DNA from 2 places in the Undibacterium sp. GW821-FHT11H02 genome. Region 2 is predicted to be linked to the other one. Evidence: riboswitches for the same ligand, from Rfam matches in the RefSeq annotation. Region 2 holds a riboswitch; the other holds the start of a gene.
The links. A riboswitch is a leader RNA that binds a small molecule or an ion and turns the genes downstream of it on or off. The one in region 2 is predicted to bind thiamine pyrophosphate.
Positions count from the first base shown of each region.

Region 1 (7,937 bases), on a different contig from region 2:
GCGTTCAACGACGATTTGCGTCGCGATACCGGCGTGATCTGTGCCAGGTACCCATGCCGTATTGTAACCACGCATGCGGTAGTAACGCGTCAAGCCATCCATAATGGTTTGGTTGAAGGCGTGACCCATGTGCAAAGTGCCAGTGACGTTGGGTGGTGGGAGTTGAATACTAAATGAAGGTTTGGATTCATCGGTAGACGCGGTGAAGTATCCGCGCTTTTCCCATTCGGTACGCCAGAAGGATTCGATGTTGGCGGGTTCAAAAGACTTGGCTAATTCCATGATAGTGGCAGACGATAGAAGTTAAAGACCAGCGACTGAATGTACTCTCTGATGCGAGAGCATGCATTAGTCATTCGGCGAAACCTTTGATTATAAATGAGCATTGGGCTTGCCAGAAATTATCGCGGGATTTTTAGACCTTTTTTTGTGATAACAGTAACTGATGAGCTCTGTGCGCAAGACTTTCTGATCAAGAAAATATTGATTTAGCAAGCATATATTGGGTATGCCCTCTAAATCTGTCGCATATTCGATCCCAGCTCTAAAAAAGTATGATGATGCTCTAGGGGAAATGTTAGGATGTAATCTCTATGCACAAAAAATAAAAAGATGCGTGATTAGCACGGCTTAGGAGACGGGCTTATTTTGCAATCATCGCCTGATGTCAGCACTTAGTGGTGCTCGTCAAGGTCGAGATGCGAAAGGCTAAGACATTTCCGAAAGCGCGGCTAGTTATTCAATTCGCCAGCTCAATCGGTGACTATTTTCGGGTGGTCGTTGATTGATTTAGCAAGGTTTTTCGTGCACGCAATTGCAACGTGAACGAGGTGATGATCACATGAAGCGCTTATTTACTCTATCTGCTCCTCCAGACAATAGAAAATTGAGTGTGCCAAATGATCTAAAACATTATTCTTTATTGCAAATTGTGTTTGCAATCGTTTTCGCTGTCGCTTTCTCTTGCTGGTTTTTATCTGCCGATGCGCGAGCCGACAACACCACATTAATGGCACAGATCGATGCCATTCAATCGGTTTCTGACAAAAATAATGATGAAGGTTTGCGTCAGCTTATCGAATTCAAAAAGAAGCTTCCCGCCGATGCGGATCCAAAAGTGCGCCTTGAGACTTTAAGCATTTTGAGTAGTTTGTACTACGACGCGGGCAAAGGTAAATTAGGAAAAGAAACGGTCGACGAATTCGACGCACTGGCAAAAAAAATGCAGGATAAAGATGCCTTGTTGCTGATAGAGATTTTTGACAGCTTCAATATCTTTGAGACTTCTGGCGTCGCGGCAGCGTTTGCTCATTTGGAAAAATTGCATGAGCGCGTCATGAAATCGCCAGCCATAGGCCTGCAAATGCGTTATCACAACACGATGGCGGCCTTCTACAGTAATACCAATAAATTTGATGAAGCACTTAAGCAATATTTTGAAATGCTTAAGTTGACCGAGAAATTGCCGCGTCGTCAGGTGCAGGCGCGCATGGCGACTTGGGGCGCAATTGCTAATTTGTATTTGCAAATGAAAGACCCCGAAAAAGCCTTGGACGCAACGACACAAGCGCTGGCTATCTCTTCTGCCGAGGTGGCGCCAAAAGCCTTCATAGAAATTTCTATCTCTCGCGGTGTCGCCTTGAGCATTTTGAAGCGCAATGACGAAGCACTCAAGGAATATGAGACCGCACTGAAAATTGGTAAGGAAGAAAATTTACCCTACGCTGTCGCCTCGGCGCTGTTCAATATAGCCGATCAATATCTGATCAAAAAAGATTATAAGCGTGCCGAAAATTATGCACGAGAGGCAATCGCAAAATCAGAAGTCTTAGAAGATAAATGGGGTGTAGCCGGCGCCAAAGTTAATCTTGGACTGGCTTTGGGTGGGCAAGGCAAGGTCGCGCAAGGTGCGGAGTTGGTGAATCAAAGCTTAGATTTTTTTAGAAAAATTCATGCGAATTCCGATGTGGAAATGATACTCGGTGAATTTTCCATGATGTACGAAAATGCAGGTATGTACAAAGAAGCGCTCGCTTTGGCACGTGAACAGCAAAAACTCAGTGACGAAATTTTTCAATCAGATAGAACCAAGGCCGTCGCCGCCTTGCAAGAGCAATTTGACGCCGAGCATCGTAAAAAACAGATAGAAATTTTGGCGAAAGATAATGCGCTGAAAGATGCTGATATCAAGAATCACAGATTGCAGCAAATCGTCGCTTTGCTCGCTTCTTTGGTGGCCTTGCTGGCGGGTGCCTTTATCTATATGTTGTATCGCCGCAGTAAGAAACTGAATGAACAATTGCAGGAAGTGAATATGCAACTGGAATTTCATGCGGTGCGCGATCCACTTACTGGTTTGCATAATCGTCGTTCGTTTATCGCCTTAATGGCAGCTCGCGTGGGTCGGGTTGAGGTCGAAAGACGCGAAGGACATTTAAATCCCGATTGCATGATTTTGTTAGATATCGATCATTTCAAACATATCAATGATACTTGGGGGCATGCGGTGGGTGACGTTGTGCTCAAAGAGGTAGCGACACGTTTGCGTAATGCAGTGCGCGATGAAGATATGCTGATGCGCTGGGGTGGTGAAGAATTTTTGATTTTTTCTCCTAAATCAAATCCGGAACAAATTACCAGTCTGGTAGAGCGTGTATTACGTGCTATTGGTGATGCACCATTTAGCTGTGGTGATTTGAGTATCCCTGTGACGGTCACTGCTGGATTTATTTCAGTACCGTTCTCGGATGTGCCTGAGGATGTCTGTGACTGGGAACGTGCATTGCAGATCGCCGATATGGCCCTGTATCTTGGCAAAACACATGGCCGAAATCGAGCTTATGGTTTGTCGCGCCTGCTGGTTGCACATGAAGAAGCGATTACCACTTTGACACACGATCTTGCAGCGGCCATCAAACAGAATATGGTGGAAGTGATAGAAGTGTTAGGTCCTGTGCAAGAGCAAGCTAGTTAAAGCTGCCTTTGAAATTATGTGAATCTAAGTGAAGCCAAGTGAAGCAATTTGATGCTGAATGATGCTGAATGATGCTGAATTTGAGTTTAGAAATGTTGATGTAGAAATTTTCTATTTTTCTAATTCACGGCTATAATGCGCCGGCAATTCCCGCATTGGGGATGTAGTGAAAAGTTGATAGTAGTAAAAAATACGATGTAAAACGCTAGGGGTCCTGACAAGTTTGTATCTGTCGGGTGAGAAATACCCTTGAACCTGATCTGGATAATGCCAGCGAAGGGAAGCAGCCAAAACCGTGATGCCACCCAAATTGAGGTGAGCCATCGCCCAGTTTGGAAACTCCTTTGCTGGCTCCGTGCCATCCATAAAGCAAAGGAGCCAAATGAACGCTAACCCACAATTTTTGTCCGCCACCGCCAAGGTCGACCAAGCCGCTATTCAAGCCTTACCTAATTCTCGTAAGATTTACGTCACGGGTAGTCGCCCTGACATTCGTGTACCTATGCGCGAAATTTCACAAGCCGATACACCAGCAATGTTCGGCGCGGAAAAAAATCCACCGATTTATGTCTACGACACCTCAGGCCCTTACACTGATCCTGATGTGAAGATCGATATCCGCTCTGGCTTAGCGTCAGTACGCGGGACATGGATCGCAGAACGTAATGACACCGAAGAACTAGCTGGACCGAGTTCCGAATATGGCATCGAACGCCTGCACGATCCTAAGTTGCATGAGTTGCGCTTTAACTTGCAACGCAAACCACGTCGTGCACTGCAAGGCAAAAACGTCACGCAAATGCATTACGCACGACTAGGTATCGTCACACCAGAAATGGAATATGTGGCGATACGCGAAAATATGCGACGCCAAGAATATTTAGAGGATCTGAAAAACTCCGGTCCTATGGGCGAGAAACTTGCTGCTATGATGGGGCGTCAACATCCGGGGCAATCTTTTGGGGCTTCGATCCCTGCGCAAATCACACCTGAATTTGTACGCGATGAAATCGCCCGTGGTCGTGCGATTATTCCCGCGAATATTAATCATCCCGAAGTTGAGCCTATGATTATCGGTCGCAATTTCTTAGTCAAAATCAACGCGAATATCGGCAACTCGGCGGTGACTTCATCTATCGGTGAAGAAGTCGAAAAAATGACTTGGGCGATACGTTGGGGCGGCGACAATGTGATGGATCTGTCGACGGGTAAACACATACACGAAACCCGTGAATGGATTATCCGCAATTCACCAGTGCCGATTGGTACGGTGCCGATCTATCAGGCACTGGAGAAAGTCAATGGTAAGGCCGAAGATCTGACCTGGGAGATTTTCCGCGATACCTTGATCGAACAAGCCGAGCAGGGCGTTGACTACTTCACGATACACGCGGGTGTACGTTTGCAGTATGTACCACTGACGGCAAAGCGTATGACGGGCATCGTGTCACGCGGCGGATCGATCATGGCGAAATGGTGCTTGGCCCATCACAAAGAAAGCTTCTTGTACGAGCATTTCGAAGATATTTGTCAGATCATGAAGGCCTATGATGTGTCCTTCTCATTAGGCGATGGTTTGCGCCCAGGCTCGATTTACGATGCCAATGATGAAGCACAACTCGGTGAATTAAAGACGCTGGGCGAACTCACGCAAATCGCTTGGGAACATGATGTGCAAGTGATGATAGAAGGCCCAGGTCATGTGCCTATGCATCTGATTAAAGAGAATATGGATCTGCAATTAGAACAATGCCATGAAGCGCCGTTCTATACGTTGGGGCCGCTGACGACAGACATCGCACCGGGTTACGATCACATCACCTCCGGTATAGGCGCGGCACAAATTGGTTGGTACGGTACAGCGATGCTGTGTTACGTCACACCGAAAGAACATTTGGGTTTGCCGAATAAAGTCGATGTCAAAGACGGCATCATCACTTACAAAATTGCGGCGCATGCAGCAGATTTGGCGAAGGGGCATCCGGGCGCACAAATCCGCGATAACGCTTTATCGAAAGCCCGTTTTGAATTCCGTTGGGAAGACCAATTTAATATCGGTTTAGATCCAGACAAAGCCCGTGAATTTCATGACGAAACGCTACCTAAAGATTCTGCCAAAGTCGCCCATTTCTGCTCCATGTGCGGCCCACATTTTTGTTCTATGAAGATTACACAGGAAGTACGTGACTATGCAGCGACACAAGGTATCAGCGAAATCGATGCTTTAAAAAAAGGCATGGAAGTCAAAGCCATCGAGTTTGTGAAATCCGGCGCAGAAATCTACAAAAAATCCTAGGTGATGCGATGGAAACTGTGATGAAAATTCAGCTCAATGGCGAGCCACGTGTTTTATCGTCAGAAACTGATTTACATAGTCTGATCACGGAACTGCAATTAGGGAATCTGGCGATTGCGGTTGCGGTCAATCGTCAAGTGATACGCCGCACGCTTTGGCAGCAACATACCTTGCAGGCGGGTGATCAGGTGGATGTGGTGCGGGCGATTGGTGGTGGATAACTCCAATGCGTAGCTCTTCCAATTCACACATCACTGCGAATGCACGTTTGTTGCGTAGAGATATGACAGACGTTGAACATTTGTTGTGGGCGCGATTGCGCCGCGAACAATTGGGAGTGAAATTTCGAAGGCAGCATCCTTTTCTAAATTATGTTTTGGATTTTGTGTGTTTGGAGTGGAAGTTAGTTGTTGAATTAGACGGAGCACAGCACGCAGATGCAATTCCTTATGATAACCAGAGAACGAAGCGCCTAAATGATGCTGACTATGTTGTTCTCCGTTTTTGGAATAATCAGGTTGTAGAAGAACTAGAGAGTGTGGTGGAAGAAATTTATCGGCAGGTAGAAATCAGAAGGAAGGAATTTAAGCGACCTTGAGAGAAACCCATCCCCATCCCAGCCTTCCACTTGAAGGGGAAGGAGTATCCCGGTCCTAAATAGGTGCTTTGTGCGATGAACATTCCCTCCCCTTCAAGGGGAGGGTTAGGGTGGGGATGGGTTTTAGTCATATGAATGAGCAAAAAATTAATCAGGATAGAAAAACCATGACAACGCATGAAAAGCCAAACAGCCTGACCATAGCAGGCAAAACCTACAACTCACGCCTCTTAGTCGGCAGTGGAAAATACAAAGACCTAGATCAAACCAGGCTGGCCACCGAAGCCAGTGGCGCCGACATCATCACCGTGGCCATCCGCCGCGTGAACATAGGCCAAGACCCCAACGCACCGAGCTTGCTCGATGTCGTTCCTATGTCGAAGTACACGATACTGCCCAACACAGCGGGTTGTTATAACGCGAAGGACGCGATCTATACCTTGCAGTTAGGTCGTGAATTACTCGGTGGTCACAAGCTATGCAAGCTCGAAGTTTTGGGTGATGAAAAAACGCTCTTTCCGAATATGCCAGAAACTTTAGAAGCCGCCAAAGTGCTGGTCAAAGATGGTTTCGATGTGATGGTGTATTGCAGTGATGATCCTATTCAAGCGCGTATGTTGGAAGATATCGGTTGTGTCGCGGTAATGCCACTAGCCTCCTTGATCGGTTCTGGCATGGGCATTTTAAATCCATGGAATCTCTCTTTGATCATCGAGCAGGCTAAGGTGCCTATCATTGTTGATGCCGGGGTCGGTACTGCATCGGATGCGGCGATTGCGATGGAGCTTGGTTGTGATGGTGTGTTGATGAATACTGCAATTGCTGGAGCGCGTGATCCTGTCCGTATGGCGCGGGCTATGGGATTGGCGGTAGAAGCTGGGCGTGAAGCATTTTTGGCGGGGCGGATTGCCCGAAAGTTCGCAGCAACGCCATCCTCACCGATGGCAGGTCGGGTCGTATGAAACAGATTACTATGACAGCCCAGCGACCTTGTGTTCTGGTGTTTGCCGGACACGACCCTAGTGGTGGTGCTGGTATTCAAGCTGACATTGAAGCGGTTACGGCACAGGGCGCGCACGCGCTCACCGTGATTACCAGTTTGACGGTGCAGGACAATAATCAGGTCTACGCGGTGCATCCGGTTGCGTCGGAAATTGTTTTGGCTCAGGCGCAAAGCTTAATCAAGAATTTTGAAGTGAAGGTAATAAAGCTGGGTATTACAGGTAGTGCGCAAAACGCTTTAGTCATCGCTTCCCTTATTCGTGAATTGCAAGCGACTAACCCAGATTTGGTGGTGGTATTAGATCCGGTGTTGGGTAGCGGGCGGGGTCAGCAATTGGCTTTGGATGATGCGGTACTCGCTCTAGCGCCGTTATTGGACGTAGCGACTTTAATTACCCCGAATTTACCCGAAGTCGTACGTCTGGCGCCACATGGTCTGACTGCTGCTCAACAGGCGGTTTCCCTATTAGGCGGAACTTGTCGCGATGTCTTGCTTAAAGGTGGGCATGGGCTGGACCAGCAAGTCCGCAATCGCTGGTTTAGTCAGCGCGCTGAATTGTCCGAATTAACTTGGTATTGGCCGAGATTGGAGGGCGAATTTCACGGCAGTGGCTGCACGCTGGCCGCCGCCGTTGCGGGACAACTGGCTTGTGGCCATAGCATGGAAAAAAGTTTGCTTGCGGCGCAGAGGTATACTCAGCTTTGTTTGCAACTGGCTTATCCAATTGCTGCTGGACAGTTAATTCCCCAACGTTACTTTGTTGAGCACGGAAACCAACTATAGGGAGACGAATAAATGAAAATAGTAAGCGCACTTCAATGTGATCTACGTGGCTTATATTTGATCACCCCGAATTGGGACGATACGGATCAGCTATTAACCGTGACAGAAAAGGCTTTGCAGGCGGGCGTCTGTCTATTGCAATATCGGCATAAGACTGCATCCAAGGCGCTGCGACGGATACAGGCTGAGGCTTTACTAGCGCTGTGCCGACGCTACGCAGTGCCGTTCATTATTAATGATCATATCCAGTTGTGTTTGGATTTAGATGCAGATGGCGTCCATG
Region 1 covers NZ_JBXARG010000002.1:366,026-373,962, forward strand. The annotation lists gene AC1RR2_RS03900 (valine--tRNA ligase) at 1-282, opposite strand, end outside; gene AC1RR2_RS03905 (tetratricopeptide repeat-containing diguanylate cyclase) at 842-2,974, shown strand; TPP riboswitch at 3,172-3,273, shown strand; gene thiC (phosphomethylpyrimidine synthase ThiC) at 3,357-5,270, shown strand; gene thiS (sulfur carrier protein ThiS) at 5,291-5,491, shown strand; gene AC1RR2_RS03920 (endonuclease domain-containing protein) at 5,497-5,868, shown strand; gene AC1RR2_RS03925 (thiazole synthase) at 6,036-6,830, shown strand; gene thiD (bifunctional hydroxymethylpyrimidine kinase/phosphomethylpyrimidine kinase) at 6,827-7,654, shown strand; gene thiE (thiamine phosphate synthase) at 7,667-7,937, shown strand, end outside.
Region 1: another riboswitch for thiamine pyrophosphate. It lies ahead of thiC (phosphomethylpyrimidine synthase ThiC); the one in region 2 lies ahead of AC1RR2_RS06160 (TonB-dependent siderophore receptor).

Region 2 (7,937 bases):
ACAATTCACCGATTTCGGCGATAGGTTGAATCACGCCGATTTCATTATTCACCCACATGACGGAGACTAATATCGTATCAGGGCGGATCGCTTCTTTTAATTGATCGAGCGTGATCAAACCATTGTCTTGCGGTTGCAAGTAAGTTGCTTCAAAACCTTGACGCTCCAATTCACGTACAGTGTCTAACACTGCCTTGTGTTCAGTCTTGACCGTAATGATGTGTTTGCCTTTGCCTTTGTAAAACTGGGCAGCACCTTTTAAGGCGAGGTTGTTACTTTCTGTCGCGCCGGAAGTCCAGATGATTTCACGGGAATCTGCATTGACTAAGGCTGCAACATGACCACGTGCTGCTTCGACCGCTGCTTCGGCATCCCAGCCATACGCATGACTACGTGAAGCTGGATTGCCAAACTGCGAGCGCAAATAAGGAATCATCACGTCGGCAACGCGCGGATCAACTGGAGTCGTCGCTGAATAATCCATGTAAATCGGAAAATGCGGTGCTTTCAGCGTGTCGATCAAAGTTTTTGTCAATGGTACAGTTGTAGTTGCGGCAGTCATTCAAAACTCCAAATTTTAGGAAATAGTGCGTTCGGCGTGTCCGTGACGAACGATAACAATAGGTTTATCTTGGGCTTTTTGTTTTTGTTGATTGACCAAGTCTTGCAGAGAAACAGAGTCTAAATAATCGACCATTTTGGCGTTCAGCGTGGCCCACAAATCATGTGTCATACAGTGAATGCCATTGTCATGGTCACTGCCATGGCAATTGCCTTTGCTGCCGCATTGAGTCGCATCGAGTGGTTCGTCGACTGCGATGATAATGTCAGCCACCGTTACATTTTGCGCTTTGCGGGCTAGATTATAACCACCGCCGGGCCCGCGTACGGATTCGACGATTTCATGGCGACGCAGCTTGCCGAATAACTGTTCAAGATACGATAAGGAAATATCCTGGCGTTGGCTAATGCCCGCCAGCGTGACCGGTCCATTGTCTTGACGTAAGGCAAGATCGATCATGGCTGTAACAGCAAATCGGCCTTTAGTGGTTAGACGCATGAGTCAATACTCCAAACTTGTTTAGTGATGCGGGGCAAAAGTCATGAATAAACTTTAATCCTGAGCATTTGACTCAAGTATAGCAAACTTGAGTAATCTTGTCAGGTACTGCCTGTTTTTGCAAAAGTGAAGGGCTGTGCGGGAGGGGGAGGCGAACTTGTTGGCTCGCCTCTATGAGAAATATCGCTTAGAAGTCGAATTGTGCCGAGATTTTATAAGTACGCGGTGCGCCTGGGAACAAATAGCCACCCAAACTTTGCGTTACATCACGCCAATAGAATTTATTGAAAGCATTGTTGATATCGAATCGGAAGGTGCTGACGACGCCATTCAGTTGTGTCGTATAACGTGTACCAAGATTTATCACGTTATAACTTGGTACGGTGATTTTATTGTCTGGGCTAAACGATTTGCTGCCTGAGTATTGCCAGGAACCAGTGATATGAAATCCATGCTGAATTGCATGCAGCAATATTGGGGTGTAGTCAAAGTAGATCGTGGATTTAAAATTCGGCACATTCGTCACACGTTTGCCTTCAATTGTCGTATCACCTGTATTATTTTGAACCGCATTAATTGCTGTAGCGCTGGCGCCAAGTGTCCAGTCTTTGCTTAAATTGCCTTGCGCTGATAACTCCAGTCCGCGATGTTCTGCTTCACCCGCACTGACGAACATGTTTGCTGCATTGGTGTACTCGAGCGGTTTGGTGATGCGGAATAGTGCGCCAGAAACATTGAAGTCACGGTCTAGTGCAGCTTTGAAGCCAACTTCCACTTGCTTGGATTTCCCTGCGTCGAGCATGCGGTTTTCATTCTTGGTGCCAAATGGTGCTACGCCGCCGTGTTCCAAGCCTTCGCTGGCGCTGACATAGGTGCTGATGGCATTGTCAAGCTTAAATACCAATGCCAGGTTCGGCAGATTGTAGCTTTGTTCAAATTCGGGGCTGCCTGCTTGCATGCGGTCTACCTTCAGATGGCGTAAGCCTGCGTGCAGGTCGAGTTGACTATTTAAGCTAATAATGTCTTGTGCGAAGAGTGAAGTTTCTTTATCGGTGCGGCGTAAAGAAACCGATCCTGTCTTCTTGCTTGATGGAGATACTGCGACTGGGCGAAACAAGTTACTGCTGCCCGCGTAATCGTACACATAGTCACCAAAGTAGTCGCGGCGTTGAGAGTTGCTCAAGCCTATAGCTAGTTTATGTTGCACATCGCCAGTGCTGAATTTGCCATTGAGTAGGGCTTGTGCGCCACGTAATGATTTGGACTCGTTCAGGCTGCGATAGTCGTACACATCGTAATCGCCATTGACGCAATAGCCTGGATATAGATCTTGCGCGCCACAACCATAGGGAAACGCGGTGTAATCATCGCGCTTGAATTCATGATGGTTACTGGAGATGCTTGCCGTCCAATTGCTGTCTAGTTGATATTCAAAGCGCAGGCCGATGTTGCGGTTGGTTGTGTCAACGGGCTTTGCCCATTTTTGGTCGTTCAGCATCAAGTCGGCAGCGATGTCGCGTGGCAGATCGGTGCCATTAAATAATTGAAATCCCGGCACGGATAATTGCGATTTGTGTTGATGGTCGAGATCAATCTGGAATAGAGCTTGTGGACTGATTTGCCAGTCAAATGCAGCGGATACGAATTGACGCTCACCGTCTGCGCCTTTGACGTAAGAGCGTAATTTTTCACCAGCCGCGTTGATGCGATAACCAAATTGTTTGTCATCGGATTTGCCGCCGAGATCGATTGCGCCATATAAAGTGCCGCGTTCGCTCGCTTCTAAAGTGATAGTGCGTAATACAGTATTGCTAGGGCGTTTCGTTACATAATTTAAGATGCCACCAGGTGTGGTGAAGCCTGCTTGCAAGCCGCTGATGCCTTTTAAGATTTCCAGGCGTTCTTTGTTTTCCAGGGGAATGGAGGCATCACCCGGAATTGCAAAGCCATCTTTGCGATAGCTGGATGAATTGTCGAGCGCAAAGCCGCGAATTGAAAATTGTTCCGCATAACCGATGGCGTTGTAAGCCTCATTCACGCTGGCATCAAATTTCATTGCATCGGTGGTTTGGCGGATTCGCAAATCTTGCAATTGACTTGCGGAGAAAGTGGTGATTGAGAGTGGAGTATCTTGCAAAGCAGTTTCAATAAAGCCGCCGACTTTACTTGTTTCGGTTTTTCCGCTGCGACTGCCGCTGACTACTACTTCTTGTAAAGCTTGCTGTTTGCTTTGGGCGTAGGCCACTGAGGAAATAGTAAATGCCTGTGCAATTGCGATGACAATTAGGCTTAAGCGAAAACGTGAATTTGACATGATGTGCTCTTCTACTTGGTTGTGTCTGGGCGAGCCAAGCAAAAGAGGGCGGATGAGTGGAGTCATCTTGCGCTTCCCTTCGCTGGCATTATCCAGATCAGGTTCAAGGGACTATCTCACCCGCGATTAAATGCGCAGGACCCCTAGCGAAGGCGAGACTTTAACATAAAACCGCTTTGAGGGCTTTGTGAAAGAGCGTGTGCGGTGATTGTGTAATGATTCTGCGGAAACGAAAAAAGCCTTGTATTTCTACAAGGCTTTTTAAATTGGCTCCTCGACCTGGACTCGAACCAGGGACCTGCGGATTAACAGTCCGTCGCTCTACCAACTGAGCTATCAAGGAATAGAAGGTTCGCTTCTAAACTTTTATTGCACTACATCTCTATTTCTAGAGCTACAAAATTCTGTGGCTCCTCGACCTGGACTCGAACCAGGGACCTGCGGATTAACAGTCCGTCGCTCTACCAACTGAGCTATCAAGGAACAGAGACAAACATTATAGGGAGCTTTCCTAAACTTGTCAAAAGTTTTTGCGGAAAATGGCCATTTTCTCTTGAATCTTGAGTCAGTGAATCGGTGCAGCTTGGCTGCTAAATATCAAATACGCTTGAATGCAAGCCTTGTGTGCGGTAAGGCACTGACCACAATCTCTATTCCAGTTTTAATGTGGCTGTATTTACTTTTGTGAAGGAAATTACCGTGAGTATTGTCACTATTTTATTAATTGTTTTGATCCTAATGTTGGTCGGTGCATTTCCAAGATGGCCGCATAGTCGTAGCTGGGGCTATGGTCCTAGTGGTGGATTGGGTTTGGTTTTTATCATTTTGTTGATTTTGTTGTTGATGGGGCGTATCTAGGTGCGAAGCCAATCACAACGTGTAAACAGAAATAGATGAAAAGCTTATGTTACCCATATTAGCGGTAGAGGCCGTAATCAGTGAAAATGGTAATTCGGTTTCAGATGCTGAGAAAGCTAGCACGGCTTTGACTTCGGAAAAAACACCTGCGACTTTACCAATTCATGTGAATGCGCGTGGATTGGCATTGGGTCTAATCGCGAGTATTACGTTCGTATTTGCTCTGCAATGGGCGCAGAAATTTTTGGTTCCGCTCATTTTGGCAATTTTTATAGCCTATACGATTAACCCATTAGTGAGGGCCTTGCAAGCACTGAAAATGCCGCGCATGTTGAGTACGGTATTGGTGACTCTAGCATTGTTATCGAGTGGAATCGGTATCGCTATTGCTTTGCAAGGTCAGTTTGTATCGATTATTGAAGCCTTACCTGAAGCTAGTCACAAGTTATCTCGCCTGATCGAAACGACGCCCAATGGGCAACCCGGTGCAATAGAGCAAATGCAAAGTGCCGCCACCGAAATCGTTCGTGCCGCAAATTCTGGTTCAAGCTCTGTTCGTCCCGCAAAGAAAGTGGTTGCCGCTGAGATTGCTGGTTTTAAGGTAATTGATTGGGTGTGGGCAGGATCGCTTGGTATGTTGGGGTTTGTCGGACAAGCGACAATGGTGATCTTCTTGGTGTTTTTTCTCTTGTTATCCGGTGATACATTCAAACGTAAGTTAGTGAAGCTGACCGGTCCTTCTTTGCATCAAAAAAAGATTACCGTACATATTTTGGATGAGATTAATACCTCGATTCAAAATTATATGTTCATGCTTTTGGTAACCAATGTCATGTTGGCTCTTTGTATGTGGCTGATGTTGCACTTAATCGGCGTGGAAAATGCCGGTGCTTGGGCGGTTGCTGCAGGTTTGCTTCATATCATGCCTTACTTCGGCTCTCTAATCGCAACGGCAGTAATAGGTCTAGCCGCATTTTTGCAGTTTGAGTCTTTGCAAATGCTCTTGTTAGTCGCAGGTTTGACCATAGGAATTGCCAGCTTGATAGGCACTGTGGTTACGACATGGATGACAGGTCGTATTGCCAAAATGAATTCTGTCGCGGTATTTGTTAGTCTCTTATTTGGGGCATGGTTATGGGGTGTCTGGGGGATGTTGCTTGGTGTGCCTATGATTGTGATTTTGAAGGTGATAGCAGAGCGTCTGGAGGGTTTGGAGTTTGTGGCGGAATTGTTAGCAGAATAGTGCAGTCAATTAATTAGACTAATTTAATAACTGATTGAATGTACAGTATAATGGTGCTGACGCGGGCTTGTTATCGCTTTTGTTCAAGCTTCCAGCTCGCCACTAATTCCGCCCGAAAGCTCTTAATTCGGGCTCGTGTTAAGATAATTGGCTATAGGCATATCGGCCCTATTGCCTTTTTCTAAGGTTTTTTCCATGAGTGATTTACTCTCTGTAGTTCAGGAAGATGGTGAGGCGAAATTCGTCACTTTTCCTGATTCGCCATTCCAACTCTGTCAAATATTTGAACCTGCGGGTGATCAGCCAACTGCCATTGCGCAATTGGTGGAGGGGATCAATGACGGTCTATTTTTTCAAACTTTGCTGGGAGTAACAGGTTCAGGTAAGACCTACACGATGGCGAATGTGATCGCCCGTACTGGTAGGCCTGCGATTATATTTGCACCGAATAAAACTTTGGCCGCACAGCTTTATAGTGAGTTTAAAGAATTCTTCCCACGCAATGCCGTCGAGTACTTCGTCAGTTACTACGATTATTACCAGCCAGAAGCCTACGTGCCTCAGCGCGACTTGTTTATTGAGAAGGATTCTGCAATCAATGAACATATAGAGCAAATGCGATTGTCGTGTACCAAATCCTTGATGGAGCGCCGTGATGTCATTATTGTGGCGACGGTGTCGGCAATCTACGGCATTGGTAATCCTAACGAATATCATAAAATGATTCTGACCTTGCGTGCCAAGGACAAATTGAGTCAGCGTGATGTGATCGCGCGTTTGATACAGATGCAGTACACGCGTAATGAAGTCGATTTCGGACGTGGTACCTTCCGCGTGCGCGGCGATACGATTGATATTTTTCCTGCAGAACACGCTGAACTCGCGGTGCGTTTGGAAATGTTCGATGATGAAGTTGAAAGTATTGCTTTGTTCGATCCATTGACTGGACGAGTTAAGCAAAAGATCCCACGCTTTACTGTCTATCCGGGATCGCATTATGTGACGCCGCGTGAAACGGTTTTGCGGGCGATAGAAACGATTAAAGAAGAATTGCGCGAGCGTTTAGAATTTTATCGTCGCGAAAATAAATTGATAGAAGAGCAGCGCATAGAGCAACGTACGCGCTTTGATCTGGAAATGATGGCGGAGATCGGTTTTACTAAAGGCATTGAAAACTATTCGCGCCATTTGAGCGGTGCAAAACCGGGTGAGCCGCCACCGACTTTGGTCGATTATTTGCCGGCAGATGCTCTCATGTTCCTCGATGAATCACATGTGCTGACGGGGCAACTCAATGCGATGTACAACGGCGACCGTTCACGTAAAACCAATTTGGTGGATTATGGATTTCGTCTGCCGTCTGCACTCGATAATCGGCCGCTGAAATTTGAAGAGTTTGAGAGCAAAATGCGGCAGACGGTATTTGTCTCGGCTACGCCTGCTGACTATGAAAAGCAACACGCTGATCAGGTGGTTGAGCAAGTGGTGCGTCCGACCGGATTGGTTGATCCACGTATAGAAGTGCGTCCAGCGTTAACGCAAGTCGATGATTTGATGAATGAAATTACCTTGCGCGTGAAACTCAATGAACGGGTTTTGGTGACGACTTTGACCAAGCGCATGTCAGAGCAACTGACCGAATTTTTAGGTGATAACGGTGTCAAGGTTCGCTATCTGCATAGTGATATCGATACTGTTGAACGTGTCGAAATTTTGCGTGATTTACGTCTTGGCGCTTTTGATGTCCTGGTCGGGATTAACCTACTGCGCGAAGGTTTGGATTTGCCTGAGGTGTCATTGGTGGCGATTTTGGATGCGGATAAAGAAGGCTTTTTGCGTTCAGAGCGTAGTCTGATTCAAACCATAGGTCGTGCAGCACGTAATTTGAACGGCACGGCGATTTTGTATGCAGACCGAGTGACGGATTCTATGCGTCGTGCAATCGATGAGACCGAACGCCGTCGCGCTAAACAGATAGCATTTAACACTGCCAACAATATTACACCTATCGGTATTAATAAGAAGATTAAGGACATCATCGACGGCGTGTACAACCCTCAAGTAGCGCGCGATGATTTAATGGTCGCGCAGGAGCAAGCGAAGTACGAAGCGATGAGTGAGAAACAGATCAGTAAAGAAATTAAGCGCTTAGAGAAATTAATGCTCGATCATGCCAAAAATCTCGAGTTTGAGCAGGCTGCCAAAGTGCGCGATCAGTTGGCGGTGTTGAAGGAACAATTATTCGGTGCAGGTGGACATGACAACGTAGCGTCTATTCTGGGACGTTAAAATTCAACGACAATAAAAAAGCCGGATCGCTCCGGCTTTTTTTTATCATTTCCGAAAATTAAGTCTGAAAAGTCTTAAGCTTCAGCAATCCGTTTTGCAATGTGTGCCAACGCCTCTTCTACCTGATCAATCAAAATCAGACACAAATCACCTTCGCCTAATGTTGATAGTGC
Region 2 covers NZ_JBXARG010000004.1:201,557-209,493, forward strand. The annotation lists gene AC1RR2_RS06150 (IscS subfamily cysteine desulfurase) at 1-562, opposite strand, end outside; gene iscR (Fe-S cluster assembly transcriptional regulator IscR) at 578-1,060, opposite strand; gene AC1RR2_RS06160 (TonB-dependent siderophore receptor) at 1,248-3,374, opposite strand; TPP riboswitch at 3,432-3,529, opposite strand; tRNA gene AC1RR2_RS06165 (tRNA-Asn) at 3,642-3,717, opposite strand; tRNA gene AC1RR2_RS06170 (tRNA-Asn) at 3,782-3,857, opposite strand; gene AC1RR2_RS06175 (DUF3309 domain-containing protein) at 4,074-4,232, shown strand; gene AC1RR2_RS06180 (AI-2E family transporter) at 4,279-5,475, shown strand; gene uvrB (excinuclease ABC subunit UvrB) at 5,671-7,764, shown strand; gene cphA (cyanophycin synthetase) at 7,839-7,937, opposite strand, start outside.